Regions from separate parts of the Brachybacterium sp. sponge genome, predicted to be linked through region 1. Evidence: predicted binding sites of a transcription regulator. Region 1 holds the regulator's gene; the other holds the start of a gene.
The links. Region 1 encodes HrcA, which represses chaperone genes, less so after heat shock. Its sites were predicted from a motif close to TTNGCACTCGNNNNNNNCGAGTGCNAA; they were not measured.
Positions count from the first base shown of each region.

Region 1 (14,499 bases):
AGTACCTCGACCGGATGGACATCGAGCGCGAGCGCGGCATCACCGTGAAGTCCCAGGCCGTGCGCATGCCCTGGCAGGTCGACGGCGTCAATTACGCCCTGAACATGATCGACACCCCCGGGCACGTGGACTTCACCTACGAGGTCTCCCGCTCCCTTGCCGCCTGCGAGGGGGCGATCCTGCTGGTCGACGCCGCGCAGGGCATCGAGGCGCAGACGCTCGCGAACCTGTACCTCGCGATGGAGCACGACCTCACCATCATCCCGGTGCTGAACAAGATCGACCTGCCCGGCGCCGAGCCCGAGAAGTACGCGGCCGAGATCGGCCAGCTCGTCGGCGTGGACCCCGAGGACGTGCTGCGCGTGTCCGGGAAGACCGGCGTGGGCGTGCCCGAGCTGCTCGACCACGTGGTGCGCACCCTGCCCGCCCCCGAGGGGCAGGTCGACGCCCCCTGCCGCGCGATGATCTTCGACTCCGTCTACGACACCTACCGCGGCGTCGTCACCTACGTGCGCGTCGTCGACGGCTTCCTCAAGGCCCGCGACCGGATCGACATGATGTCCACCGGCGCCCACCACGAGCTGCTCGAGATCGGCGTGAGCTCCCCGGAGCCGCACCCCACCCAGGGCATCGGCGCCGGCGAGGTCGGCTATCTCATCACCGGCGTGAAGGACGTGCGCCAGTCCAAGGTGGGCGACACGATCACCACCTCGGTGCGCGGCGCGACCGATCCGCTGGCCGGCTACGCCGATCCCAAGCCGATGGTCTACTCGGGCCTGTTCCCGATCGACGGCTCCGACTATCCCGTGCTGCGCGATGCGCTGGACAAGCTCAAGCTCAACGACGCCGCTCTGGTCTACGAGCCGGAGACCTCCACCGCCCTCGGCTTCGGCTTCCGCGTCGGCTTCCTGGGCCTGCTTCACCTGGAGATCATCCGCGAGCGACTCGAGCGCGAGTTCGACCTCGACCTCATCTCCACCGCCCCCTCCGTGGTCTACCAGGTCGTGATGGAGGACGGCACAGAGATCGAGGTGCTGAACCCCTCCGACTTCCCCGAGGGGAAGGTGAACCAGATCAGCGAGCCCGTCGCCTCGGCGACGATCCTCGTGCCCAGCGAGTTCATCGGCGCGGTCATGGAGCTGTGCCAGTCCAAGCGCGGCACCCTCGGCGGCATGGACTACCTCAGCGAGGACCGCGTCGAGCTGCGCTACACCCTGCCGCTGGCCGAGATCGTCTTCGACTTCTTCGACCAGCTGAAGTCCAAGACCCGCGGCTACGCCTCGCTGGACTACGACGTCTCCGGCGAGCAGACCGCGGACCTGGTGAAGGTCGACATCCTCCTGCAGGGCGAGCCGGTCGACGCGTTCAGCGCGATCGTGCACCGCGACAAGGCCTACTCCTACGGCGTGGACATGTCCGGCAAGCTCAAGAACCTCATCCCCCGCCAGCAGTTCGAGGTTCCGATCCAGGCCGCGATCGGCTCGCGCATCATCGCCCGCGAGAACATCCGCGCCATGCGCAAGGACGTGCTGTCCAAGTGCTACGGCGGCGACATCTCCCGCAAGCGCAAGCTGCTGGAGAAGCAGAAGGAGGGCAAGAAGCGCATGAAGAACATCGGCTCCGTCGAGGTGCCGCAGGAGGCCTTCATCGCCGCGCTCTCCTCCGACGCCTCCGAGCCCTCGAAGGACGAGAAGAAGAAGAAGTGAGCACCGCGCCCGGCCCGCTGCCCGAGACAGCCCCGCGCCGCCTCGACCCGCTCGAGGTCGCCTTCGAACCCGGCGGCGGCCGGCTCGGGGCGGTGTGCACGGTCGCCCAGCTCTTCGAGGTGCGCGAGCGCTCCCTCATGAGCGGGATCGACAAGCGCCCGGCGGGCGGCTCCGTCACGCTCCTCACCCACGGCGTGCTCGGCGACGTGCAGGGCGACCGTGAGCACCACGGCGGGATCTTCAAGGCCGTCTACGCCTACTCTCGGGAGGTGCGCGAGGCCTACGCCTCCGCGCTCGGCCACGAGTTGCCCGACGGGTTCTTCGGCGAGAACCTCGCCACCGTCGGCCAGGACACCGACCGCACGGTGATCGGGGAGCGCTGGCGGATCGGCGGCGCAGAGCTCGAGGCGACCTGCCCCCGCAACCCCTGCGGCACCTTCGCCGCCTGGATGGGGGACCGCCGCTGGGGCCGCGCCTTCACCGACCAGGGCCGGGCCGGCGCCTATTTCCGCGTGCTCGTCGAGGGCGAGGTGCGCGCCGGCGACGCGATCGAGGTGCTCGAGCGGCCGGACCACGGCGTGACGATCGCCGACGCCTTCCGGGGACTGGACGCCGCGCAGGCCCGCGCCCTGCTCGACTGGGCGGAGGCGAGCGGCACCGTGCTGTACGAGACCCTCGTCGGCGCCGCGCAGAAGACGCTCGCCAGAGCGGGCGAGCGCGAGGACTTCCCGGAGCGGCTGCGCTCCACCGGACGGGGCCTCGGTCTCGGTCTCGGGCTGTGACGGCCGTGAAGGACCTCTCCGCCTACATCCACGTTCCGTTCTGCGCCGTGCGCTGCGGGTACTGCGACTTCAACACCTACACGAACGCCGAGCTGGGCGGCGGCGGGTCCCAGGCCGAGTACTCGGACAACGCGATGGCCGAGATGGACCTGACCCTCGCGGCGGACCGCGCGGCCGGGTACGAGTACGAGGAGATCTCCACCGTCTTCTTCGGCGGCGGGACCCCCACCCTTCTGCCCGCCGACGACCTCGTGCGGATGCTCGACCACCTCCGCTCGCTGATCCCGCTCGCGGACGACGCCGAGGTCACCACCGAGGCGAACCCCGACTCGGTCACCCGCGCCTCGCTCTCGCGCCTCGCCGACGGCGGGATCACCCGCGTCTCGATCGGCATGCAGTCCGCGGTCCCGTCGGTGCTCGCGACCCTGGACCGCACCCATGACCCCGAACGGGTGCCGCAGGTGGTCCAGTGGGCGAAGGACGCCGGGCTGCAGGTGAGCCTGGACCTCATCTACGGCACGCCGGGGGAGACCGTCGCCGACGTCGAGACCTCCGTGCGCGCGGCCCTGGCCTGCGAGGTCGACCACCTCTCCGCCTACTCGCTGATCATCGAGGGCAACACCGCCATGGCCCGGCAGCTGCGCCGCGGCGAGATCGAGGCGCCCGACCCCGACGACATGGCCGACAAGTACGAGCTCGTCGACGACCTCACGCGCGAGGCGCGCCTGACCTGGTACGAGGTCTCCAACTTCGCCCGCACCCCCGAGCACCGCTCCCGCCACAACCTCGCCTACTGGAAGGGCGGGGACTGGTGGGGGATCGGACCCGGCGCCCACCGCCACCGCGACGGCCTGCGCTCCTGGAACGTGAAGCATCCCAGCCGCTACGCGCGCATGCTCGCCTCGGGCGAACTGCCCGTCGCGGACCGCGAGCAGGTCGCCGCCGAGGACCGGCTCGTCGAGCGCATCATGCTCGAGCTGCGGATCGCCGACGGCCTCGCCGTCGACGTCGTGCCCGAGCAGAACCGCTCGATGCTCGAGGTGCACCGCGATCGGGGCCACCTCGATCCCGACGCCCTCGCCGCAGGCCGCGCGGTCCTCACCAGGGAAGGGCGTCTGCTCGCCGACGCGGTGATCCGCGACCTCGTGCCCTGAGACCCGTCGGCCGCGGAACGATCTCGATGACCGAGCCCGTCGAGTCCGAGGCGACCGAGGCGATCGATGGGGGCAGCCCCGCCTTCGTCCACCCCCGCGGCACGATCCTGCTCGTCATCAGCGCCCACAAGGCGCACGCGAACTTCACCGTCACCCCGAGCGCGAAGGAGGCCTTCGCCGCGGAGCTCGAGGGGCTCGAGACCGGCAAGGGCAGCGTGAAGCTCCCCTACGACGCGCCGGTCCTCGAGGATCTGCTGCGCCGCATGGCCCGTCACCGTCTGGCCGAGTTCGAGCAGGACGGCGTGAACTGGATGTGACGGGCCGCGGCGCCGTGCGGCAGGACCCGGTGCGCGGTGTCGAGTCCTGGCCCACGGCGTCCGGCCCGGGCGCGCGGTATCCAGTTCCGGCGCGCGGCATCCGGTTGTGGTGCGCGAGGTCGGTCGCCCGCGCCGCGACATGCAGGAGCCCCCGGGAGCGACTCCCGGGGGCTCCAGCGTCCGGCCGTCGGCCGTGACTCAGCTGCTGCGGACGCGGATCACTTCACGAGGCGGATGTTGACGGGGTAGTTCCACCACTCGCCCTGGTTGGCCTTCACCGCGCCGATGATGGCGAAGATGATGTGCACCAGCGCCGGGACGCCGATGAGGGCGAAGAGCACGGAGCCGAAGCCGAGGGTGATGATCGTGATGATCCCGAAGACGATGCCCAGCACGATCTCCGCGATCAGCGTCGCGATCGCCGCGTTCAGCGCCTCCGCCGCGTTGTAGCGGACGAAGCGGTTGCGGTCCTTGTAGACCAGGAAGATGATCAGCGGGCCGAGCCAGCCGAGGAAGCCGGCGCCGATCACGTAGCCGACGATCGCCGAGAGCTGCGCGAACATCGCCCACAGCTTCGTGTCGGACTCGGTGGTGGGCTGGCCGATCAGCGGGCCGTCGAAGACGCCCTTGACGTGGGCGGGGGCCTGGTCGGGGTTCATGGTTCCTCCGGCTGAGGTCTGTCCGTGGGCGGCGTAGGGAGCGTGCTGCTGGGCGTGCGGAGCATGGTGCTGCCCGTACGGCTGCTGGGCGTGGGCCTGTTGCGCGGAGGGCTGGGACGGCGAGGGCGCCCCGTAGGGGGAGGCCGGCGCTGCGGCCGGAGCGGCCGAGCTCGCGGACTGCCCGTAGGGATCCGCCTGCTGAGCGGAGCCCGGCTGCGCGTAGGGGTCCTGCTGCGCGAAGGGATCATGCTGCGCGGCGGGGGCCGGCTGCGCGCTGGGAGCGGACTGCGCGAACGGATCGTAGGGATGCTCTGACGGGTCCGAGGTCGCGCTGCCCTGCTCCTGCGGCGCGGGGGCGGCAGGGGTGTCGATGTCGAGGTGGTCCGAGGCCGGGCGCGCGGCAGGCTGCTCGGGCAGCGAGTCGGAGGCGGGGGTGCCGGGCTCGGTGCCGTACGGGTCGTGCGGATGCGGAGTCTGGCTCATGGGATCCTTCTTCGTCTCGGTCGGCGCGGGGGCCGTCGTCTCGGGTGACGGGTTCACCCTAACGAGCCGGAGACCCCGCGGTCAGCGCGGCGGTCCGCCGCATCCGCTGGGGGATATCCCCCTGGTGGACTCCCGAGAGTCGCCGTCGGCCGCGCCGAGAGGCGCATCGACGGCTCGCCTCCCCATCCCGTGCCGCGGCTCGGTCAGCCCTGGTCGACGGTGACGAAGTCGATGAGCTCCTCGATGCGCCCCGAGAGCGTCGGCTCGACATCGGCGTAGGAGCGGACCGTGGAGAGGATCCGCTTCCAGCCCAGGCCGATGTCGGCCTTGTCCTCGTGGGGCCAGCCGAGCGCGGCGAGGGAGCCGACCTTGATGTCCGTCCCCCTGGGGATGTGCGGCCACTCCTTCAGCCCCACTCGCGCGGGCTTCACGGCCTGCCACACGTCGACATACGGGTGGCCGAGCACGGTGACGTTCCCGCGGGCGCCCGGCAGGGCCATCACCTCGGCCGCGATGCGGGACTCCTTCGACCCCTTCACCAGGTGGTCCACCAGGATCCCGAGCCGGCGGCCGGGGGAGGGGCCGAACTCGCGCACGCGCTCTGCGAGGTTGTCGGCGCCCTCGAGCTGCTCGACGACGATGCCCTCGATCCGCAGGTCGTGGCCCCACACCTTCTGCACCAGCTCCGCGTCATGGGTGCCCTCGACCCAGATCCGCGACGCACGTGCGGTGCGCGCCTTCGCCCCCTCGACATACACCGAGCCGGAGGCGGAGCGCTTGCGGACCGGCGCCTTCTGCGCCGCCTGCGGGCGGGTGAGAACGACGGGCTGCCCGTCGATCATGAAGCCCGGCCCGAGCGGGAAGGTGCGGCGTCGGCCGCGGCCGTCCTCCAGCTCGACGATCAGCTCCCCGGCCGTCTTCTCCACGCGCGTGATCGCGCCGGTGAAGCCGGTCGAGGCCTCCTCGACGACGAGGTCGCGCTGCGCGGGGACCTCGCGGCCGACGGGGCGGCGGCGGTGATGGGCGGGCGGACCGGAGGAGAGCACATCGGCGCCGTACCGGTCGGGGAAGCGAGCAGGCGGGGTGGACACGGCGGACACTGTAGTCCCGTGGCGAACGCCTCCCTGCGAAGCACGCCGCGTACGCGTACGATTGGCACTTGGCATGGGAGAGTGCCAATGTCCAGGGAGACCCGGGCGCCGGGACGCCCCGGTGCCGGACCGCGCGGCAGGAGGTGCACGACATGGACGACCGCAAGCTCCAGATCCTCGGCGCCATCGTCGAGGACTACGTCTCCACGCGCGAGCCCGTCGGCTCGAAGTCGCTGCTGGAGCGGCACGAGCTCGGCGTCTCCGCGGCGACCGTCCGCAACGACATGTCCGTCCTCGAGGAGGAGGGGCTGATCCACCAGCCCCACACCTCCGCCGGCCGCGTCCCCACCGACAAGGGATATCGCGCCTTCGTCGACCACGTCGCGATGGTCAAGCCCCTCTCCGTCGCCGAGAAGCGAGCGATCCGCACCCTGCTCGAGGACGCGGGGGACGTCGAGGAGCTCCTGGCCCGCACCGTGCGCCTCCTCGCCCAGCTCACCCAGCAGGTCGCGATGGTGCAGTACCCGGCCCGGCGCCAGGCCCGCATCCGCCACGTCGAGCTCGTGAAGGTCGCGGACTCGCTGCTGCTGGTCGTGCTGATCACCGAGTCGGGGCGGGTGGACCAGCGCACCGTCCCCGTCGTCGCCGGTCGCCCCGCCGAGTACTACGCGGCGCTGCGCGACCAGCTCAACCGCGCCGTCGCCGGCCGGGAGGTCACCGACCTCGCCGTGCCGCTGACGGACTACCTCGAGTCCCTGCCCGTCCCTGAGCGGCCCGCCGCCGCGGAGGTGGCCGAGGCGCTCACCGCGCTGGCCGCGACCCGCGCCGAGGACCGCATCATGATGGCGGGCACCGCGAACATCGCCCGCTCCGCCGAGGACTTCGCCCGCGACGTCGAGCCGCTGCTGGACGTCCTCGAGGAGCAGCTGGTGCTGCTGCGCCTGTTCACCGAGATGCACGTCTCCCCGGGGGATGTGCAGGTGCGGATCGGCACCGAGCTCCACGACCGGGCGCTCCACCAGGCCGCGCTCGTCGGCGCGGGCTACGGCGCGGGCTCCCACCTCGCGATCCTCGGCCCCAGCCGCATGGACTACGCGGCCGGGATCTCGACCGTCCAGGCGATCGCCCGCTACGTCTCCCGATTCCTCGAATGACCGCGCCGGCGGGCCTCCGCGCCCGTCGCCGGCCGTCACCGAACTCCGACCCCCTGTGAAGGACCCACGCCTGTGAACGACGACTACTACGAGCTGCTCGGCGTCTCCCGCGACGCCTCGACCGAGGAGATCAAGAAGGCGTACCGCAAGCTCGCCCGCACCCTCCACCCGGACGTCAACCCGGACCCGGAGGCGGCGGAGAAGTTCAAGAAGGTCTCCCAGGCGTACGAGACCCTCTCCCATGCGGACAAGCGTCGCCAGTACGACATGGGAGGCGGCCCGGGCATGGGCGGCTTCCCCGGCGGCGGCGCCGGCTTCGATTTCAACGACATCTTCGACATGTTCGCCGGAGCCTCCGGGATGCGCGGGCGCAACCAGGGCCCCGTCCCGCGCCAGCGCCGCGGCGGCGACGTGCTGCGCCGAGTGAAGATCGAGCTGCGCGACGTCGTCTTCGGCACCGAGCAGGAGGTCACCTTCCGCACCGCCGTGCTGTGCGAGCGCTGCTCCGGCTCCTGCGCCGAGCCGGGCACCAGCCCCACCCGTTGCACCGCCTGCAACGGCTCGGGCCACGTCCAGCGCGTCCAGCAGTCGCTGCTGGGCCAGATGGTCACCATGGCGCCCTGCCCCACCTGCGAGGGCCACGGCGACGTGATCGAGAGCCCCTGCACCGGCTGCTCCGGCCACGGCCGCACCGCCACCGAGCGCACCGTCACCGTGCGCATCCCCTCCGGCGTCGAGAACGGCACCCGCATCCAGCTGCGCGGCGAGGGGGAGACCGGCGAGGCCGGCGGCCCCTCCGGCGACCTCTTCGTGGAGCTGTCCGTCAAGGACCACGAGATGTTCGACCGCTCCGGCGACGACCTCGTCACCACGGTCGCGGTGCCGATGACCACCGCCGCGCTCGGCGCGACGATCCCGCTGGAGACCTTCGACGGGGAGCAGGAGCTCGCCATCCGCCCCGGCGCCCAGCCCGGCGAGGAGATCCTCCTCAAGGGCCTCGGCGTGACCCCGCTGCGCCGCGAGCGCCGCGGCGACATCCGCGTGGTCCTCGACGTGGACGTGCCCACCGCGCTCACCGACGAGGAGCGCGAGCTGCTCGAGCGCTTCGCCGCCCTCCGCGGCGACGAGGCCACCCGCCCCAAGAACCACGGCGGCCCGTTCGCGAAGCTCCGCGAGCGCCTGAACCTCTGAGACGGGAGAGCCAGTGCCCACCACCCCGCCCGGCTTCCTGATCCTCGACGAGGCCCTCGCCGCCGCCCGTGAGGGAGACCAGCTCGAGCTCGCCGGCGACGAAGGCCGCCACGCGGCCAAGGTCGCCCGGATCGGGGTGGGGGAGCAGCTGCTCCTCACCGACGCCCCCGGCCGACAGGTCCTCGCCGAGGTCACCGCCGCCCGCAAGGAGGCGCTCGACCTGCGCCTGCTCGCGGATCCGTCCCCGGCCGTGCAGCGCCTGCCCCGCCTCGCGCTGGTGCAGGCCCTCGCCACCGGCGGCCGCGACGAGCAGGCCGTGGAATCCGCGACCGAGCTCGGCGTCGACCGCATCGTCCCGTGGATCGCGAAGCGCTCCGTCTCCGTGTGGCGCGGGGAGAAGCTCGCCAAGGGCCGCGCGAAGTGGGAGGGCACCGCCCGCGCCGCCGTCAAGCAGTGCCGCCGGCCCGGCATCCCCGCCGTCGACGCCCCGATGACCACGAGCGCGCTGGTCGAGGACCTGCGCGCCCGCGCGGCCGACGGGACTCTCGTGCTCGTCCTGCACGAGCAGGAGTCCGTCGGCGTGATGAGCCTCGCCGAGGAGCTGCGCGGTGCGAGCGAGGCCGGCATCGAGGAGATCGTCGTGGTCGTCGGCCCCGAGGGCGGGATCGACGAGTCCGAGCTGGAGGCGCTGCGCGAGGCCGGTGCCCGGACGGTGCTGCTGGGCCCCGAGGTGCTGCGCTCCTCCACCGCCGGCCCCGCAGCCCTCGCGGTGCTCAGCGCGCTGGTGGGCCGCTGGGGCTGAGCCGTCGGATCCGAGGGGATTCCGGGAAACCGCTTGTGCGCCCGGTGTCTCCCTGCAAGGCTCGTGACCCATGCGAGTCAGCGTCGACGCCTTCGTGGCCAGCCCCGGTTTCGGGGGATTCATCAGCTACATCGGCGGTCTCTGCTCCGCTCTCGCCGCCCGGGACGACGTGGAGCTGGACATCCTCCTGCCCGAGGCGCAGCCGCTCCCGGAGTTCGCCGACCTCCCCGCCTCGGCGAGGATCCACCGGCTCGAGCTCCTCGACGTGGCGGGGGAGCGCCCAGGCGTCACCTGGACCGACCGTGTGCTCCCGGCCGCCCTCGACGAGATCGCGTCCGAGGTGCACCTCGGGCCGGCGTTCATGCTCCCACCCGGGCACGATCGTCCCCAGGCCGTCACCGTCCACGACGACATGTTCGAGCGCTTTCCGCAGTTCTACGGCGCGGAGACCCGTGACTACCTTCGCGAGCAGACCCTGCGGGCGCTCTCGGTCGCCGACGTCGTCCTCGCGGTCTCGGAGTCGACCCGTCGCGACGCGATCGAGCGCTGGAACCCGGAGGCGCCGGTCGCGGTCACCCCGCTCGCGCCGCGGCTCGTGGGTGAGCCCGGATCCCTGCCGCCGGCGGGGGCGCCCTCGTCCTACCTGCTCAACGTCGGCGGCAGCCATCGGCGCAAGCGGCTCGACCACCTGATCGAGGCGTTCTCGAGCCTCGCCCTGGAGCAAGCGATACCGCAGGAGATGCACCTGGTGCTCGTCGGGGTCCGGGACGACGAGCGCGCACGGTCGCTGCAGGCCGCCAGCCCGGTCCGCGAGCGGATCCTGCTCACCGGGCGGATCCCCGACGCGGAGCTGCCGGCCTGGTACCGCCGCTGCGAGCTGTTCGTCTACCCGAGCGAGTACGAGGGCTTCGGGCTCGGTCCGCTCGAGGCGATGAGCTCCGGCGCGCCCGTCCTCACCTCCCGCAACTCCGCCCTCGCCGAGGTGCTCGGGGAGGCGGCGGAGTACGCCCGCCCCGGGGTCGACGGCCTGCGCGAGGGGATCGCCTCGCTCCTCGGCGACGGGCCGAAGCGGGAGTGGATGCGTGCTCAGGGCCTGGCTCGGGCCGCGGGCTTCGGCTGGGAGCGTACCGCCGAGGCCACCGTCGAGGGGCTGCGCACGGCGATCGACCGCTTCGCCGGATCACCCCGATGATCCGGGCCGAGCATCTCGTCAAGGAGTTCACGAGGCCGCGCCGGGTCGACGGAAGGTTCTCCGGGATCCGCTCCTTCCTCAGCACCGGGAAGGTCGTCTCGCGGGCGGTCGACGACGTCTCTCTACAGGTCGACGATGGCGAGATCGTCGGCTATCTCGGCCCCAACGGCGCCGGGAAGTCCACCACCATCAAGATGCTCACCGGGATCCTCGTGCCCACCTCCGGCCACATCGAGGTCGAGGGGATCGTGCCCTGGCAGGACCGGCGCGCGAACGCCCTGAACATCGGCGCGGTGTTCGGCCAGCGCACCCAGCTGTGGACCGATCTGCCGCTGAGGGAGTCCTTCGAGCTGATCTCGCGCCTGTACGGACTGAACCGCGCCGACTACCTCCGCTCGCTCGACGTCTTCGTGGACCTCCTGGACATGGGACCGTTCATGGACACCGCCGTGCGCTCCCTGTCCCTCGGTCAGCGGATGCGCGGTGACCTCGTCGCCGCGATGCTCTACCGCCCGCCGGTGCTCTACCTCGACGAGCCGACCGTGGGCCTCGACGTCGTCGCCAAGGTGCGCATCCGCGAGTTCATCGCGGAGCAGAATCGCAGCGAGGGCACGACCGTGCTGCTGACCACCCACGACATCGCCGACATCGAGCACCTCGCACAGCGGGTCGTGATCATCGACGAGGGACGGATCCTGTACGACGGCGGCCTCGACGCGCTGCGCTCCCGCTACGCGCCCTACCGCGAGATCGTGGTGCGCGCCCCGCACGTGCCGGAGGACCTCCGAGTGGACGGGCCGGAGCTGACGGGCAGCCGACCCGACGGAGACGACCTGCTGGCCACCTTCCGCTTCGACCCCGCGGTCATCTCCGCGCCCGCCGCCATCCACCGGATCACCACCGCCCTCGAGGTCACCGACATCACCTCCCGCGAGCCCGGCGTCGAGGACGTCATCCGGCAGATCTACCTCGACGGGGAGGCGCGCCGATGAGCGCTGCCGCCCCCGAGCGCATCGTGCCCGCGCGTCTCGGGACCGCTGCGGGCTCTCGCGCGCTGCTCGCCTGCGCCGGCCAGGCCTGGCGAGCGCAGTTCGTGTTCCGCGCCGCGACCTGGAGCGGAATCATCGGGGCGACGCTCCAGGTGGTGCTCGTGATGCTGGTGTGGACCGCGGTGTACGGCGCCCGCACCGAGGTCGCGGGCGTCGGCCAGGACGACGCGATCACCTACGCGGTGCTCGGCGCCGTCATCGCCACCGTGTTCCAGCCCTTCGTCTACGACACCCTGTACGGCCGCCTCCGCACCGGCGCCATCGCCTTCGATGTCATGCGGCCGCTCTCGGCGGTGCCGATGACGCTTGCGCAGCAGGCCGGCGCCGCCGCCGCGCAGCTGCCCGCCGCCGGGATCGCGCTCGGCGTCGGCCTGCTCCTCGGAGCGCTCGACGCGCCCGGCTCGCCCCTGTCCGGGCTCGCCTTCGCGCTCTCGATCCTGCTCGGATTCACGATCGCCCAGATCCTCAACTTCATGATCGGGCTGGTCGGCTTCTGGACCCTCGAGGTCTCCGGCGCCTTCCACATCTACCGGATGTTCGTGCAGTTCAGCTCCGGGGCGCTGATCCCGCTGTGGTTCATGCCCGACTGGTTGAGCGGCGGACTCTCCCTCCTGCCGTTCTCCTCGCAGGTGTTCGTGCCGCTGACGATCTACGTCGACCCCGCGCCCGGGCCGCACACCCTCACGGCGATCGGGGTGCAGGCGCTGTGGGTGCTCGTCCTCGTGCTCCTCGCCGCTCTCCTGTGGCGTCGAGCGATCCGGAGGCTGGTGATCTTCGGTGGCTGAGTCTCCTCCGCGCCGCGCGACGGCGGCGCGACCGATCCCCGCATGGCGGACCTATCTGGTGCTCGTGCAGGGCACCTGGCGCAGCATGCGCGTCCACCGCGCGAATCTCGTGATGATGTTCCTGGGCAGCGCCGCGATCCAGGGCACGCAGCTCGCCTTCATCTCCGTGCTCCTCGGCGCGTTCGGCGCGATCGCCGGATGGAGCGTGGGCGAGGTCGCCTTCCTCTACGGGCTGCGGCTCACCGCCCACGGCGTGTGCACCATCAACTTCGGGCAGCACCGCGGCAGCGCCCAGGCGATCCGCAACGGCGACTGGGACCGCTTCCTGCTGCGCCCTGCCGGCCCGCTGATGCAGCTGCTCACCCGCCACTTCAACCCCGGCACGATAGGCGACCTCGTGCTGGGCCTCGCGATCCTGGTCACCGCCGCGAACCTGATCGGGGCCGAGTGGAGCGCAGGGATGATCCTCTACCTCGTGCTCGCCGCGCTCGGGGGCGGACTGGTGGAGGCCGGGCTGCAGATCGGACTGTCGGCCCTCGACTTCCGCTGGGGACCGCTGGTGCGGATCAAGGACATGGTCGACCGGGTCCTGACCGACTTCGGCGCCTATCCCATGACGATCTTCGGCACCGCCGGCACCTGGCTGCTGACCTTCCTGGTCCCGCTCGCGTTCATGGCGTACCTGCCCACGACCGTGCTCCTGGGGCGCACCGGGGAGCTCGTGGTGCCGGTGTGGATGGCCCAGCTGTCCCCGCTGGCCGGACCGCTGCTGATGGCCGTCGGCATCGCGCTCTTCCGCAGGATGTCCCGCTGGTACTCGAGCCCCGGGCACTGACAGAGGACCCCGCCGACGCGAGGCGCCGACGGGGTCCAGGTGAAGCAGCGGTCGTCAGCCGACCGGGGAGAGCACCTTCGCCTCGAGCGCGGCCAGTGCGGTCTCGAGCACGGCGGCCTTCTCCTCGGTGACGAACAGCTCGCCCTCGACGGAGAGGTCCTCGCGGAAGCCGAGGCCCACGGAGCCGAGCACGTCGGCGCCCACGCGGCCCATCAGGGTCTCCAGCAGCGGCAGCACCTCGTTCGCCGCACCCCAGCCGTAGCCGACCAGGATCGTCGGCAGGTTCTCCCACTCGTGGAACAGGAAGTCGATCGCATTCTTCAGGGCGCCCGGGTAGGAGCCGTTGTACTGCGGGGTGAGGATCACGATCGCGTCGAGCGCGGCGATCCGCTCGGCCCAGGAACGGCCGTGGTCGGTGGTCTTCTCGGCGCCGGACTTCGGCGAGGAGGGCTCGTCGAAAGAGGGCAGGGCGACCTCGCGCAGGTCGATGAGGTCGATCTCGAAGCGGCCGTCGGCCGAGGCGCTGACCCACTGGGCCACCTTCTCGCCGACGCGGTTGGGGCGGGCACTGCTGAGGAGGATTCCGAGCTTCGTCATAGTCCTTTAAACTTCTCATACTTCCGGGGGCTTCCCCAAGGAGGGGTGGTGTTCGTCGCTCCCGTAGACTCGCGACCATGGGTACGAGCGTCAACCAGAACGACACACTGCGTCACGATCCCGACTGCATCTTCTGCCGGATCCTCGCCGGGGAGATCCCCTCGGATCGGGTCCACGAGGACGAGAAGGTCATCGCCTTCAAGGACCTCCATCCGCAGGCGCCCGTCCACGTCCTGGTGGTCCCGCGCGAGCACCGCCGCGACGTGACCGAGCTCGCCGAGGACCCCGCGCTCCTCGCCCACACCGCCACCGTCGCCGCGAAAGTCGCCGCCGAGCAGGCCGACGGCGACTTCCGCCTCGTCTTCAACACCGGCGCGAGCGCCGGACAGACCGTCTTCCACGTGCACGCGCACGTCCTCGCGGGCGGGACGCTCGCAGAAGGAGAACTGTGACAGACCCCCTCAGCCCGGCTCCCGGACGCGCCCCCGAGGTGCGCGAGCGGAAGCTGGCGATCCCTGACCATCTCAGCCCCTTCCAGGTGCTCGGGGAGAACGACCAGGCGCTGGCCGCCCTCGAGGACGCCGTCCCCGACACCGACGTGCACGTGCGCGGACACCAGGTGACCCTGCGCGGCACCGACGACGCGCTGCGCCGCGGCGAGCACATCATGCGCTCCCTCATCGAGCTGGCCAGCACCGGCCA
Region 1 is NZ_LRMP01000004.1:107,714-122,212, forward strand. Features, by position in the region: gene lepA (translation elongation factor 4) at 1-1,706, shown strand, start outside; gene A4A78_RS14995 (MOSC domain-containing protein) at 1,703-2,488, shown strand; gene hemW (radical SAM family heme chaperone HemW) at 2,485-3,642, shown strand; gene A4A78_RS15005 (iron chaperone) at 3,669-3,959, shown strand; gene A4A78_RS15010 (DUF4870 domain-containing protein) at 4,178-5,101, opposite strand; gene A4A78_RS15015 (DUF3097 domain-containing protein) at 5,305-6,201, opposite strand; gene hrcA (heat-inducible transcriptional repressor HrcA) at 6,345-7,346, shown strand; gene dnaJ (molecular chaperone DnaJ) at 7,419-8,537, shown strand; gene A4A78_RS15030 (16S rRNA (uracil(1498)-N(3))-methyltransferase) at 8,551-9,339, shown strand; gene A4A78_RS15035 (glycosyltransferase family 1 protein) at 9,410-10,531, shown strand; gene A4A78_RS15040 (ATP-binding cassette domain-containing protein) at 10,528-11,523, shown strand; gene A4A78_RS15045 (ABC-2 family transporter protein) at 11,520-12,365, shown strand; gene A4A78_RS15050 (ABC transporter permease) at 12,358-13,200, shown strand; gene A4A78_RS15055 (NADPH-dependent FMN reductase) at 13,255-13,797, opposite strand; gene A4A78_RS15060 (histidine triad nucleotide-binding protein) at 13,875-14,249, shown strand; gene A4A78_RS15065 (PhoH family protein) at 14,246-14,499, shown strand, end outside.

Region 2 (14,499 bases), on a different contig from region 1:
CATCACCGGGAAGTGGAAGCACATGTGGCACTCGGGCCGCTCAGGGGTGCCGAAGTACTCCACCACGTCGGCCGGCCACTGGTTCGCCTCGGCGATGATCACGCGGCCCGGCCAGCTCTCGTCCACGAACTCCCGCAGCTCGGCGAGGAACTCGTGGGTGGCCGGCAGGTTCTCCCCGTCGGTGCCCTCCTCCTCGAAGAGGTATGGGATCGCGTCGGCGCGGAACCCGTCGATGCCCTTGTCCAGCCAGAAGCGCACCACCTCGAACATCGCCTCGCGCACCGCGGGGTTCTCGAAGTTCAGGTCCGGTTGGTGGGAGAAGAAGCGGTGCCAGAAGAACTGCCGACGCACCGGGTCGAAGGACCAGTTGCTCTCCTCCGTGTCCACGAAGATGATGCGCGCGTCCTGGTACTTCTCGTCCGTGTCGGACCAGACGTAGAAGTCCCCGTAGGGGCCCTCGGGGTCGGAGCGGGACTCGAGGAACCAGGGGTGCTTGTCGGAGGTGTGGTTCATCGGCAGGTCGATGATCACGCGGATCCCGCGCCGGTGCGCCTCGGAGACCAGTCGCTCGAAGTCGGTGATCGAGCCGAACTCCGGCAGCACCTGCTCGTAGTCGGAGATGTCGTAGCCGCCGTCCCGCAGCGGGGAGGCGAAGAAGGGCGGCAACCACAAGCAGTCGATGCCGAGCCACTGGAGGTAGTCCAGGCGCTCGATGAGGCCGGTGAAGTCCCCGGTCCCGTCGCCGTTGCCGTCGGCGAAGGCGCGCACCAGCACCTCGTAGAACACGGCCTTGCGGTACCAGTGCGGGTCGTAGTCGACCCCCGGGCCCTGCGGGGAGAACTGGGCGGGGTTCAGGGGCATCGGGACCTCCACGGCGGCTGGGACGGCGGACGCGATGCCCCCACAGTAGTGTCCGCCGCGGCGGCGCGGACACCTTCGGCGGCCGACGGACCGTGCGGTCTCCTCCCGCCCCGGTCTCAGTCCGCGATCCGCCAGTCCACGGGTCCGGCGCCCTGCGCCTCGAGCAGCGCGTTCACCTGCGAGAAGGGACGGGAGCCGAAGAAGCCGCGGGAGGCCGACAGGGGGCTCGGGTGCGGGCTCGCCACATGCGGCACCTCGCCCAGCAGCGGGATCAGCGACTGCGCGTCGCGGCCCCAGAGGATCGCCGCGAGCGGCCCGCCGCGGGACACCAGGGCGCGGATCGCGTGCTCGGTGATCTCCTCCCAGCCGCGACGGCGGTGGGAGGCCGGGGCGCCGGGCGCGACGGTGAGGACCCGGTTCAGCAGCAGCACCCCCTGGTCCTGCCAGGAGGAGAGGTCGCCGTGCGCGGCGGGGGCGATGCCGAGATCGCTCTCGAGCTCCTTGTAGATGTTGGTCAGGGAGCGGGGGAGCGGGCGCACGTGCCGCTCCACCGCGAAGGACAGACCGATCGGGTGCCCCGGGGTGGGATACGGGTCCTGGCCGACGATCAGCACCCGCACCTCGGACATCGGCCGGGTGAAGGCGCGCAGCACCGCCTCGCCGGCGGGCAGGTAGCCGCGGCCCGCGCGGACCTCCTCGCGCAGGAAGCCGCCGATCTCGTGGAGGCGGTCCTCGACGGGGCGGAGGGCCTCGGCCCAGTCGGGGGCGATGATCTCGGTCAGGGGAGCAGCCATGGAGGCAGTCAACCATCCGCGGGCGGCGCCGTCGGGGCGCGTCGGCCCCTCCCGGCGAGGCATCCCTCACGACCTGCGCAGGTCGGCGGCGTGGCAGCGCGGGGGAGCGGTCGCGGGTGCGTAGCCTCGGTCCATGCCCTCCGCCTCCGACGAGCCCGCCCGCGCCGACGCGCGACCCTCCGACGCCCCGTCGTCGGAGCGCATGTCGTCGGAGAGCTCGGCGTCCGAGCGCGTGCCGTCCGAGGTCGCGCTGCCGGGGCCGCAGGGGGCGCTCACCGAGCGGGACCGGCGGATCCTCGCGCTCGAGGGGCGCACCTTCCGCTACGTCGGCGCGAAGGAGCGGGCGATCCGCGAGGAGATCGGGCTGTCGAAGGTCGCCTACTACGTGCGGCTGAACGCCCTGCTCGACGAGCCGGCGGCGCTGCGCGCGGCCCCCGCCGTCGTCAACCGGCTCCGCGCCCGGCGCACCTCCGAGGACGGCGGCGCCTCCCTCGACGGCGACCATCGCGTGGCCTGAGCCATCCGTCTCCGGGGCGTGTGCTCCACCCCCGATCCGGGTCGACCATGTTAAATGGGTCCGTGGCTGATTCCCAGTATCCCTACCCGCCGGACCGATTCGACGACGAGGCGGACGCCGTCACCTTCCACGGCGCCCACCGCGCCGAGCTCCCCTTCTGGCGGGAGAACCTGCTGTACATCATCATCATCGGCGCGGCCGTGGTGCTGCTGGTGGTGCTGCTCTTCGTGATCGGCGGCATGGGCGGCGGCGACGACGGCGCCGAGGGCCCGGCCTCCGCGTCCGAGAGCGCCTCGAGCGAGGCCGCCCCCGAGGAGAGCCCCTCGGAGGAGCCCGCCCCGGAGCCCGACCTCTCCGTGCCCGTCCAGGTGATCAACGCCGGCAGCATCAACGGCCTCGCCGGCACCTGGCAGGAGGAGCTGCAGGGCGAGGGCTGGGAGGACGTCAGCGTCGCCACCGCCGACAGCCCCCAGCAGGAGCCCGTCGTGTTCTACCGCGACGAGGCCGACGCGGACACCGCCCAGGCGCTCGCCGAGCAGGTCGGCGCCGGCGAGGCCCGCCAGAGCGACGAGTACGACTCGCCCCTGACCTTTATCGCGGTCACCGAGCCCGGTGACGGCGGCGACGAGGGCGACGGCGGCGACGGCGACCAGGGTGATCAGGGCGGCGAGGGCGAGGGCTGACCCCTCCCCGCACGCCGCTGCGGCCCCGCGACGCGCCGCTCCTCCTCAGGGAGGGGCGGCGCGTCCGCGCGTGCGGGGAGTGCGGCCGGGTCGGGGCGCGCGCCCGTCGGCGCCGTCCGGCGAGCCCGCCGGCACCGGTCGGCGAGATGTCCCCCGGGCGACGTCCGGCCCGACCGACGGGGCCGTGTCCGCTCCTCGCGGAGAGTTAGCACTCTCAGGGGCAGAGTGCTTATGATGATCTGGCACTCGGTGCACGGGAGTGACAGCCCCCGCGCATAGCCTCCGCGCACCGGGACCTGAACATTCCGGCCCCGTGAGGGCGTCGGCGCCGTGGGACATGAACACGGAGCCGGCTCCCGTCCGTCGCGGGCACTGGGCCGGGTGGACATCACAGACACGGGAGAGATTCCACAATGGCCAAGCTCATCTCTTACGACGAGGAGGCCCGGCGCGGCCTCGAGCGGGGAATGAACCAGCTCGCCGACGCCGTCAAGGTCACCCTCGGCCCCAAGGGTCGCAACGTCGTGCTCGAGAAGTCCTGGGGCGCCCCCACCATCACCAACGACGGCGTGTCGATCGCCAAGGAGATCGAGCTCGACGATCCCTACGAGAAGATCGGCGCCGAGCTGGTGAAGGAGGTCGCCAAGAAGACCGACGACATCGCCGGCGACGGCACCACCACCGCCACCGTCCTCGCCCAGGCCCTGGTCAAGGAGGGCCTGCGCAACGTCGCCGCGGGCGCCAACCCGATCGCGCTCAAGCGCGGCATCGACCAGGCCGTGGCCGCGGTCTCCGAGACCCTGCTCAAGCAGGCCAAGGAGATCGAGACCAAGGAGCAGATCGCCTCCACCGCCGCCATCTCCGCGGCCGACCCGGCCATCGGCGAGCTCATCGCCGAGGCCCTCGACAAGGTCGGCAAGGAGGGCGTGATCACGGTCGAGGAGTCCAACACCATGGGCCTCGAGCTGGAGCTCACCGAGGGCATGCGCTTCGACAAGGGCTTCATCTCGCCGTACTTCGTCACCGACGCCGAGCGCCAGGAGACCGTGCTCGAGGATCCCTACATCCTCCTGCTCTCCTCCAAGGTGTCCTCCGTCAAGGACCTTCTGCCGCTGCTGGAGAAGGTCATCCAGGCCGGCAAGCCGCTGGCGATCATCGCCGAGGACGTCGAGGGCGAGGCTCTCGCGGTGCTCGTGGTGAACAAGCTCAAGGGCTCCTTCAAGTCCGTGGCCGTCAAGGCCCCCGGCTTCGGCGACCGCCGCAAGGCGATGCTGGAGGACATGGCCATCCTCACCGGCGGCCAGGTCATCGCCGAGGAGGTCGGCCTCAAGCTGGAGACCGCTGGTCTCGAGCAGCTCGGCCAGGCGCGCAAGATCGTCGTCACCAAGGACGAGACCACCATCGTCGAGGGCACCGGCGACGCCGACCGCATCGCCGGCCGCGTCTCCCAGATCCGCGCCGAGATCGAGAACTCCGACTCGGACTACGACCGCGAGAAGCTCCAGGAGCGCCTCGCGAAGCTGGCCGGCGGCGTCGCCGTCATCAAGGCCGGCGCCGCGACCGAGGTCGAGCTCAAGGAGCGCAAGCACCGCATCGAGGATGCCGTGCGCAACGCCAAGGCCGCCGTGGACGAGGGCGTCGTCGCCGGTGGCGGCGTCGCGCTGCTGCAGGCCGGTGCGGACACCTTCGGCAAGCTCGCCCTCGAGGGCGACGAGGCCACCGGTGGCAACATCGTCAAGGTCGCCATCGAGGCCCCGCTCAAGCAGATCGCGGTCAACGCCGGTCTCGAGGGCGGCGTCGTGGCGGAGAAGGTCAAGAACCTTCCCGTCGGCCAGGGTCTGAACGCGGCCACCGGCGAGTACGAGGACCTGGTCGCGGCCGGGATCATCGACCCCGTCAAGGTGACCCGCTCCGCGCTGCAGAACGCGGCGTCCATCGCGGGCCTATTCCTCACCACCGAGGCCGTCGTGGCCGACAAGCCGGAGCCCGAGGCCCCGGCCGCCGGCGGCGACATGGGCGGCATGGGGGGCATGGGCGGCATGATGTGATCTCGCTGGTCGACGTACTGGCGAGCGCAGCGAGCCGGTAGGAGACCAGCAGATCGCGAGATCACCTGCCGCTCCACCCGAGCGCTCGACGAGCCCCGATCCTCTGGCGAGGGTCGGGGCTCGTCGCTGTGGCGCCGAGGAGGGGAGTCCTCCCCATCGACGGGGGCCCGGGCCAGGCCTACGGTGAGCACCTGGGGCGGAAGACACCGGGGGAGCAATGGTCCGAGAAGCGCATGCGGTGAGGCGACGTCGGGTCCTCGTCGCCGCGGGATCGGCCCTGGTGCTGTCGCTCCTCGGATGCGTCGACCATGCCGAGGACCCGGGGCCGTCGACGACGGCGTCGCACGACGTGCCGAACACCGTGGACGGCGTCCTCGAGTGCGCGGAACTCGCCCCGCCCCCCGAGGGTGCGCAGGTGCAGCTGGTCGAGAGCGCCACGATCTCGGAGTTCGAGGCATGGGCCGTCGAAGTGAGGTTCGAGGCACCTGCCGACGAGCTCGAGCGCTGGATGGTCGACAGCTACGGCGACCCCGGCGGGATCGGGCGGGCCTGGGTGACGCCGCAGGAGGTGAAGGATGCCATGGACATCGAGGATGTGCCGGACACCTGGCGGATCGAGGAGACGTCGATACAGGGGAGCGCCTTCGAGCGCATGGTGCTCGTCGACGACGCGGACCCGCGGACCGTCCGGGTACGTCTCAGCGAGGTCCGCTGATCGTCTCCCCCGGAGGGCCGGAGGACGACTCCGCCCGGTGAATGAGCGAGCGGCCGCACAGTGCGCTGGTCGGCAGGCACGACACAATGTCGCCATGACCTACGAGCTGCAGGACTCGATCCACGTCGACGCCGACCCGGAGGAGGTGCACGCGCTGCTCAGCGACGTCACCCGGACGGGGGAGTGGAGCCGACAGTGCCACCGCTGCGAGTGGGAGGACGAGCGGCGGGGCGTCGGCGCCCGGTTCATCGGCCACAACCGCACCCCGCAGCGGGAGTGGGAGACCGTCTCCGAGGTGGTCGCGGACGTTCCCGGGGAGCACTTCGCCTGGTCCGTCGGGCCGGGCCGTGCCGAATGGGGGTACCGGATGCGTCCCGCGCCGGGCGGCGGGACCGAACTGATCGAGTACACCCGCACCACCGCGCGCCTCGAGGAGGTGTTCGTCGAGCGCTACGGCGAGCGGGCGGAGGAGGAGATCGCGATCCGCCATGCGGCGGCACGGGAGGGCATCCCCGCCACCCTCGCTGCGATCCGCGAGGTGCTCACCGCCCGCTGACCACTCGGGAAACCTCCGGCAAGGACCGGCGGTCCGCCGCGTTCGCGGTCAGGATGGGCGGCGTACCCCGTCGAGGACGCCGCTGTGCGACTCCTCGACGCCTTGAGGAGGAGGAACGCATGAGGTCGAGGACGACCCCGAGACCGCCGACGCCACGCCCGGCGCGGCGCACACTGCTGACAGGGATCCCGCTGCTGGGCGCCGGAGCGCTCGCGCTCGGCGGCTGCGCACCGGACGACGCCGGCGCCGCCACCGACGTCGAGAACATCCTGACGATCTCCCTGAACCAGACCGAGACGCACCCCAGCTATCTCGCGCTGACGGCCTTCGGCGAGAAGCTCGCCGAGGCGACCGAGGGACGCTGGGGCGCCCGCGTCTACGCCAACGAGGCGCTCGGCGCGCAGCAGGAGGTGGTCCAGCTCGTCTCCGACGGCAGCGTCGACATGGCCGTGATCTCCGCGCCGCAGGTCGAGAACCTCTCCATGGCGTTCCGGCCCCTGAACCTGCCCGGCGCCTTCGTGGACATCGAGCACCAGACCGCCGTGCTCAAGGACGACTCGATCGTGGGCGAGCTGTTCTCCTCCCTCGAGGACGAGCGCCGCCTGCGCGTGCTCGGCGGCTTCACCCAGGGCTCCCGCCACGTCTACACCGACCGCGGTCCGATCGAGGGACCCGAGGACCTCGCCGGGCTCAAGATCCGTGTCCAGGAGTCCGACGTCTTCATGGCGCTCACCCGCGCGCTCGGCGCCTCGCCCACCCCGATGGCCTACGGCGAGGTGTACACCGCCCTGCAGGCCGGGGTGCTCAACGGCGCCGAGAACAACGAGGTCAGCTACGTGACCCAGCGCCACTACGAGATCGCCCCGCACTTCACCCTCACCAACCACCTCGTCGGCCTGGACTACGTCATGGCCAACATGGACCGGATCGAGGAGATGGACGAGGCCGACCAGACCGCGTTCACCGAGTCCTTCGCCGCCGCGCAGGAGGACTTCGTGACGCTGTGGGCGCAGGAGACCGAGGCCAGCATCCTGGCGATGGAGGAGGCCGGCGTGGAGATCACCGAGCCCGATCCCGAGGCGTTCACCCCGGCGATCGAGGAGGTGGGGCGCTCCTTCCTGGACAGCCCCGAGGACGAGGACCTGTACGAGCGCGTACGCGCGCTCGCCGACGAGATGGGGGTGGAGCGATGAGCGCGCCGCGCAGGAGGACCGTCCAGGGCCTGACCTGGATCAGCATCGCCCTGTTCGTGGTGCTGGTGCTCGTGGTGTTCTGGCAGGTGTTCACCCGCCAGGTGCTGCAATCGCCCAGCGGCTGGACCACCACCGTCTCGCAGTACCTGTTCATCTGGCTGGTGCTGTTCTCGGTCGCGATGGTGTTCGGGGAGCGGGGCCATGTGGCGGTGGACTTCTTCGCCCGCCTGGTGCCCCGTCCCGCGCAGCGCATCACGTCCGTGCTCGTCGAGCTCTCCGTCCTCGCCTTCGCGCTGCTGGGCCTGGTCTGGGGCGGGATCCGCGGCATGTCGATCTCCTTCGACCAGGCGATCCCGGGCCTGCCGGTGACCGTGGGGCAGATGTACCTGGCCCTGCCGATCGCGGGCGTCCTCATCGCCCTGTTCGCCCTCGAGGACCTCGTGCGCGCCGCGCGCGGCGACGACATGCTCGCCGGCGACGACGCCCAGACCGAGGCCGCGCTCCAGTCGGCCGGCGCCGACGCGGACGGCGCGCCCGAGGGCGGGCGCGCGTCGGCCGACGGGCCGACCCCGGCCTCCCCGACCAGCCCGACCGAGCAGAAGGAGGCCTGAGCCGTGGATCCCGCAACTCTCGCCGGAGTCATCCTCATCGCCGGAGTCGTCGTGCTCATCGGCGTCGGCGCCCCGATCGCGATCGCGATCGGCCTCCCCTCGATCGTGGCGCTCGCCGCCGTGGTCGGCACCGAGCAGGCCGTGTTCGTCGCCTCCCAGCGCATGTTCACCGGCGCCAGCTCGTTCACGCTGCTGGCGATCCCGTTCTTCGTGCTCGCCGGATCGCTGATGAACACCGGCGGCATCGCCGAACGGCTCATCGACGCCGCCAAGGTGCTGGTCGGCCGGATGCCTGGCTCCCTCGCCCAGACCAACGTCGTCGCCAACGCGCTGTTCGGCTCCGTCTCCGGCGCGGCCGTCGCGTCGGCTGCGGCGATGGGCTCGACCCTCGGCCCGCGCATGAAGCGCGAGGGCTACGACACCTCGGTCTCCGCGGCCGTGAACGCGGCCTCCGCCCCGGCCGGCATGATGATCCCGCCGTCGAACACCCTGATCGTGTACTCGCTGGTCTCCTCGACCTCCGTGGCCACGCTGTTCGTCGCGGGTTACGGCCCGGGCCTCGTGTGGGTGCTCGCCTGCCTCGTGGTCGTCGCGATCCTCTCTCGCACCCGTCCGGGCATGAGCGCCCGCGGCGAGAAGGTCCCCTTCGGCCTCGCGAACACCACGCTGCTGAAGGCCGTGCCCGCGATCCTCATGATCGTGATCGTGATCGGCGGCCTGCTGGCCGGGTTCTTCACCGCGACCGAGTCCGCGGTGATCGCCGTGGCCTACTCGTTCGTCCTCGGGCTCGTCTACCGCCAGCTCACGCTGAAGAACCTCCCCACCGTGATCGCGGGCGCTGCCCGCACCACGGCGGTCGTGATGCTGCTGGTGGCGGTGTCCTCGGCGCTGAGCTGGGTGCTGTCCTACGCGATGATCCCGCAGTCGATCTCCTCGGCGCTGCTGGGCCTGGCGGACTCCAAGACGGTGATCCTGCTGCTGATGATGGTGATCCTGCTGATCGTGGGCGCCTTCATGGACCCCACGCCGGCGATCCTGATCTTCACGCCGATCTTCCTGCCGATCGCGCTGGAGCTGGGGGTGGACCCGATCCACTTCGGCCTGATGATCACCTTCAACCTCTCGCTGGGCACGATCACCCCGCCGGTGGGGAACATCCTGTTCATCGCCGCGAAGGTCGGAGGCGTGAGGGTCGAGCCGGTGATCAGGCAGATGCTGCCCTTCTTCGCGGCGCTGCTGATCGGACTGCTGCTGGTGGTGTTCGTCCCGCAGATCACGATGCTGCTGCCGGACCTGCTGGGCATGAGCAGCGCGGCGGAGTAGTTTCCGCCGTCGCCGTCGCGGACCCCGTCGTCCGATCCTCGCAGGGAGGGTCGGGCGGCGGGGTCCTCGCCGTCCGGTCCGCGGCCGCTCAGACGAGGAAGATCGGGATCGCGCCCGGGTGACGGGCGTGCACGATCGCGAGGAAGACGACCACGTCGAACAGCAGGTGCACGATCAGCACGTACAGCAGCGAGCCGGTGCGGGCGAACAGCCAGCCCTGCAGCAGCGCGAAGGGCGCGGTGAGCAGCGGCCCCCAGGCCTGGTAGCCGAGCTCCCACAGGAACGACACGAAGATCGTCGCCTGCAGCAGGTTCGCGGTCCACACCCCGAAGTGCCGGCGCAGCAGCGCGAAGCAGGTGCAGATGAAGAACAGCTCGTCCCAGGTGCCCACGAAGTTCACGCCCGCGAAGAAGCGCGCCACCTCCCCGCCGTCGGCCAGGTGCGGCCAGTTGCGGTAGACGCCCGAGGTGATGAAGTAGAACGGCAGGATCAGCCAGCCCAGGAAGGGCACGGCCACGATGTAGCCCTTCTCGAGGCGGGTCCACGGCTCGCCCGTGCGCAGCGGGAACCGGATCGCGCGCCGGCGCAGCAGCAGGCGGTCCACCAGCACGGGCACCAGCACCGCCAGCAGCAGCACGGCCCCGATGGTGAGGAAGCGGTCCCAGTCCACCGAGGCGACGACCGAGGTGGTCGAGACGATCGTGATGCCGACCCCTATCAGGGCGAGGTCCTTCGCGAGCTCCCGGGAGACGAGCACCGCGCCGAGCAGGCTGAGGGCCAGCAGCAGGTGACCCCAGCCGGACAGCTGCAGGGCGAACAGCAGGAACGCGGAGGCGGATACCCCGATCGCCGGCAGCAGCGCGAGGCGCGAGGCGGGGGCGGGCTCCGCGGGGTCCGCGGGATCCGCGGGGGCGTCGGCCGACGGCGTCGTCATGGCCTCAGCATGGCAGGCGCGGCGCGGCGGCGGCACCGCTCCCGCCGAATCGGGCCGCGCCCGTCGTGCGCGAGGATGGAGCGATGGCACCCACCGACGCGCAGCTGCCCGCCCTCTCGCTCCTCACCCAGAACATCCGGTACCACGACGAGAGCACTCTCCCCGGGCAGGCCGACCACTGGCCCGAGCGGGCCCCGGTGCTCGCCCGGCTCCTCGGCGAGGCCGACGCGGACATCGTCGGCCTGCAGGAGGTGCTCGCCTCGCAGATCCCCGTGATCGACGAGACGCTCGCCGCCACCCACCTGCGCCTCGGCATCGGCCGCGAGGGCGGCGGACGCGGGGAGCACAACCTCCTGCTGCTGCGCCGGGACCGTTTCGAGCTGCTGGACTGGGACCAGCTGTGGCTCTCCGAGGAGCCCGACCGGATCGGATCGACGGGCTGGGACGGGATGTGCCCGCGGATCGCGGTGTGGGCCCGGGTGCGGGACCGGGAGAGCGGCGGCGAGCTGGTCGCCGCGGTGACGCACCTGGACCACGAGGGGCACGAGGCGAGGGCGAAGGGCGCCGGACTGCTCGCCCAGCACCTGCGCGAAGCCGCCGACGGCGTTCCCGTGGTGCTGCTGGGCGACTTCAACGCCGCAGGCGGCGACAGCATCCCGTGGCGGGTGCTGCGCGACGCCGGCTTCGAGGACGCCCACGACGTCGCCGCCGCGCAGGTGGGGGAGGACATCGGCACCTTCCCCGACTACGGCACCCCGGAGGTGGGCGGTACCCGGATCGACTGGATCCTCGTCCGCGACCTCGTCGTCGAGGAGTACGCGGCCCGCGTGCCGCTGCTGGAGGGCCGTGCGGCGAGCGACCACGCGACGGTCACCGCGCGGGTGCGGCCGACGGGGCGCTGACGCGCCGCCCGTCCCGTCTCACATGTCGCGGGCCGAGGTGAGCAGCTGCGACCCGCCCGCGCACACGGCGGTGAGCTCGAGCAGGTCGCCCGCGTCGGAGACGTCCGGTCCCTTCTCCTGGGCGAGCGCGGGCGACACGTCGACCCAGCCGCCCGGGCAGTCCTGGACCTCGCCCTCGAGGGTGGGGACGAGCGCGTCGAGCACCTCGTCCTCGGAGACCGGCTCCGGCGCGCCCGCCCCGCCGTGGTCGGAGGCGCCGGCCGCTGCCGTGGCGGAGACGAGCTCGTCGACCTGCGCGGGCTCCAGCTCGATCACCGCCTGCCACCAGTAGTCGTCCTGAGCGGGGATCGGCACCCTCTCGTACGGGTCGGTGAACCGGCCCTCGGCGACGGTCACCGCTCCCACGCCCTCGAGCACGGGGAAGTGCACCTCGACGAGCTCGGGGGAGTGTCCGACGAGGTCCGGCCGGAAGTACCGCTCGGAGGCCTCGTCCTGCACCCAGTCGGGCTCGTCCCGGTCGGTGTCCCCGCCCCTCAGCCCGCAGCCGCCGAGCAGCAGCGCGGTGACGAGCGCGCCGGTGAGGCAGGTGCGGAGACGGGGCGCGGGGGTCAGAGCCCCAGCCCCCAGGCCTCGGCGAGCAGCTCGAGGCTCCTCAGCCGGTCCGCCGGGTCGTAGTGGTAGGCGGTGAGGATCAGCTCGTCGGCCTTCGTCGCGGCGACGATCTCCTCGAGCTGGGAGACGACGGCGGCGGGGGAGCCGACGGCCTTGATCGACAGGGTCTGGTCCACCTTCTGCAGGAGGTGCTCCGGGGCGACCTCGGTGATGTCCCGCGGGGGCTGGATCTTCTGCCGCTGCCCGGTGACGACGCCGAGGAACATCTGCTGCAGGGTCGTGAACTGGCGCTGCGCCTCCTCGTCGGTCTCGGCGACCACGAGGTTCACGCCCACCATCGTGTGGGGCTGCTCGATCTGCGCGGAGGCGGCGTCGGGGTCGAAGTGGGCGCGGTAGGTCTCCAGCGCGTGCAGGTACTGGAAGGGCGCGAAGTGGGAGGCGACCGAGAAGGGCATGCCCAGCTGCGCCGCCAGTCGCGCACCGTTCGCCGTCGAGCCGAGGATCCACATCGGCACCTCGGTGCCGCGGGCGACCTCTGCGGTGATCGGCAGCCCGCCGGAGGTGGGCGTCTCACGGGACCAGTCCCGCATCTGCTCGACCGCGGCGATGAAGGCGCCGGGCTCGGCGGAGGTACGGGCCAGCAGCTGCGCGGTGAGCTGGTCGGTGCCGGGCGCGCGGCCGAGGCCGAGGTCGATCCGGTCGCCGTGGAACTGCACGAGGGTGCCGAACTGCTCGATCACCGCGAGCGGCGAGTGGTTCGGGAGCATGATCCCGCCGGACCCGACGCGGATCCGCTTCGTCATCGAGGCGGCGCGGTCGATCAGCAGCGAGGTCGCCGAGGAGGCGAGGGAGTCGGTGTTGTGGTGCTCGGCGAACCAGTACCGCTCGTAGCCGAGCCGGTCCGCGGCCTGCGCGCCCTCCATCGAGGCGGCGATGGCGTCGCGGGTGCTCTGGCCGTCGGAGATGGAGACGAGATCGAGGATCGACAGGGGCACGTGAGGAGCGTTCATACTGCTCAGGCTATCGACGCGGGTGCGGGGCGGGGGGAGCGCAGGGTGAGAGGTTCTCGACCCCGTCGGCGGGAAGCTTCCGCACCTCGGATGCGTTCCCGGCGACATGAGGTTCTCCCTGCTCGACCGCTCCCGCACGCGCGCCGGCCGCGACGAACAGGCCGCCCTCGCCGACAGCGTCGAGCGGGCAGTCGCCGCCGAGCAGCTCGGATACCACCGCTTCTGGGTCGCCGAGCACCACACCGTGCCGGGCATCGCCAGCGGCGCTCCGGCCGTGCTGCTCGCCGCGATCGGGCAGCGCACCGAGCGGATCCGGCTCGGCTCCGGCGGGGTGATGCTCCCGAACCACCGTCCCCTCGTCGTCGCCGAGCAGTTCCTGATGCTCGAGGCGCTCACCCCGGGACGCATCGACCTCGGGCTCGGCCGCTCCCTCGGCTTCACCGCCCCGGTCCGCGAGGCGCTGGGACGCACCGAGGCGAGCACGGAGGACTTCGCGGCCGAGGTGGGGCAGGTGCGCGACCTGCTCGAGGGCACCGCGCCGCTCACCGCCCGGCCCGTCACGGCCGAGCCCCCGCCGATGCACCTGCTCGCCACCGGCGCCGGGCTCGGCATCGCCGCCCGGCTCGGGCTCGGCGTGGTGCTCGGCGGACCCGTCCTGCACATGGGCGACGTGGGCGAGCGCGTCGCCGCCTACCGGCGCGCGTTCCGCCCGCACCGCGGCAGCGCCCCGCACGTGATGGTCTCGATGGACCTGCTCGTCGCCGATACCGACGCCGAGGCCCGCGAGCTCGCGCTCCCCGAGGTGTGGGCGATGGTCCGCTCCCGGGAGACCGGCGCCTTCCCGCCGCTGGAGGACCCGGCCCGCATCCGGGCACAGGAGCTCTCCTCGCGCGAGCGCGACCGGGTGGAGAAGGGCCTCGCCAGCGCGTGGGCGGGCAGCCCAGCGAACCTGCGGCCCCGGGTGGAGCGGGTGCTCGAGGCGACCGGGGCCGACGAGCTCCTCGCCGCAGGGGCGACCTTCGACCGCGCTGCGCTCGCCGACTCCGATGCGCGGGTGATGCAGCTGCTGGGCTGAGCGGCGTCGGCCCGGTCTGTGTGCCGGCCCGACATGCCTGCCAGCCGGCTCCGCCTGCCTGCCGACCCCCGTCCGCCGCTCAGCCGATGTCGAGCCCGGCGCTCAGCGCGATGTTCCCGGCGATCATCGCCGCGAGCACCACGAGGCCGACGACAGGCACTGCCCGCAGCCGCAGCGGCTCGGGGCGCACCTCCCGGACCCGTCGGGAGAAGAGGTGCGCCATCGGCGCGAACACGAAGGTGGCCGTGCCTGCCGCGAGGATCGCGATCTGCTCGCCCGCTCCCATCTCCGCCCCGCTGAGCACGAGATACAGCAGGGCCAGCAGCACCGAGGCGATCATCCCCCACAGCCAGGGGAACAGGGTCACGGCGTTACGCCGCACGGGGTCCTCACCCGCGAAGCGCGCCATGTACGGGGCGAAGGCCCAGGCGTTGGCGAACATCCCGCCGACGCCCACGCCCAGCAGAGCGAACTGGGCCACGATCGGCAGGCCCAGCAACTGCGCTGCCATTCCCGTGTCCCCGGCGCCGAACGGCGTCAGGCACAGGTAGGTCACGCCCTCCTGCACGGAGACGAAGGCGAACCAGACCCAGACCAGGTGGGCGAGGTCCCCGCGGCCCCGCAGCGGGGCCCACCGCTGCAGCAGGACACCCGTGACGAGGCTG
Region 2 is NZ_LRMP01000002.1:346,576-361,074, forward strand. Features, by position in the region: gene treS (maltose alpha-D-glucosyltransferase) at 1-861, opposite strand, end outside; gene A4A78_RS09605 (uracil-DNA glycosylase) at 978-1,655, opposite strand; gene A4A78_RS09610 (DUF3263 domain-containing protein) at 1,789-2,172, shown strand; gene A4A78_RS09615 (LytR C-terminal domain-containing protein) at 2,235-2,855, shown strand; gene groL (chaperonin GroEL) at 3,269-4,903, shown strand; gene A4A78_RS09625 (hypothetical protein) at 5,253-5,618, shown strand; gene A4A78_RS09630 (SRPBCC family protein) at 5,713-6,174, shown strand; gene A4A78_RS09635 (TRAP transporter substrate-binding protein) at 6,294-7,367, shown strand; gene A4A78_RS09640 (TRAP transporter small permease) at 7,364-7,978, shown strand; gene A4A78_RS09645 (TRAP transporter large permease) at 7,982-9,301, shown strand; gene A4A78_RS09650 (CPBP family intramembrane glutamic endopeptidase) at 9,390-10,235, opposite strand; gene A4A78_RS09655 (endonuclease/exonuclease/phosphatase family protein) at 10,319-11,137, shown strand; gene A4A78_RS09660 (hypothetical protein) at 11,156-11,635, opposite strand; gene A4A78_RS09665 (LLM class flavin-dependent oxidoreductase) at 11,746-12,759, opposite strand; gene A4A78_RS09670 (MsnO8 family LLM class oxidoreductase) at 12,866-13,834, shown strand; gene A4A78_RS09675 (hypothetical protein) at 13,914-14,499, opposite strand, start outside.
Region 2: the regulator HrcA is predicted to act here: its motif matches at 3,061-3,087, upstream of groL (chaperonin GroEL).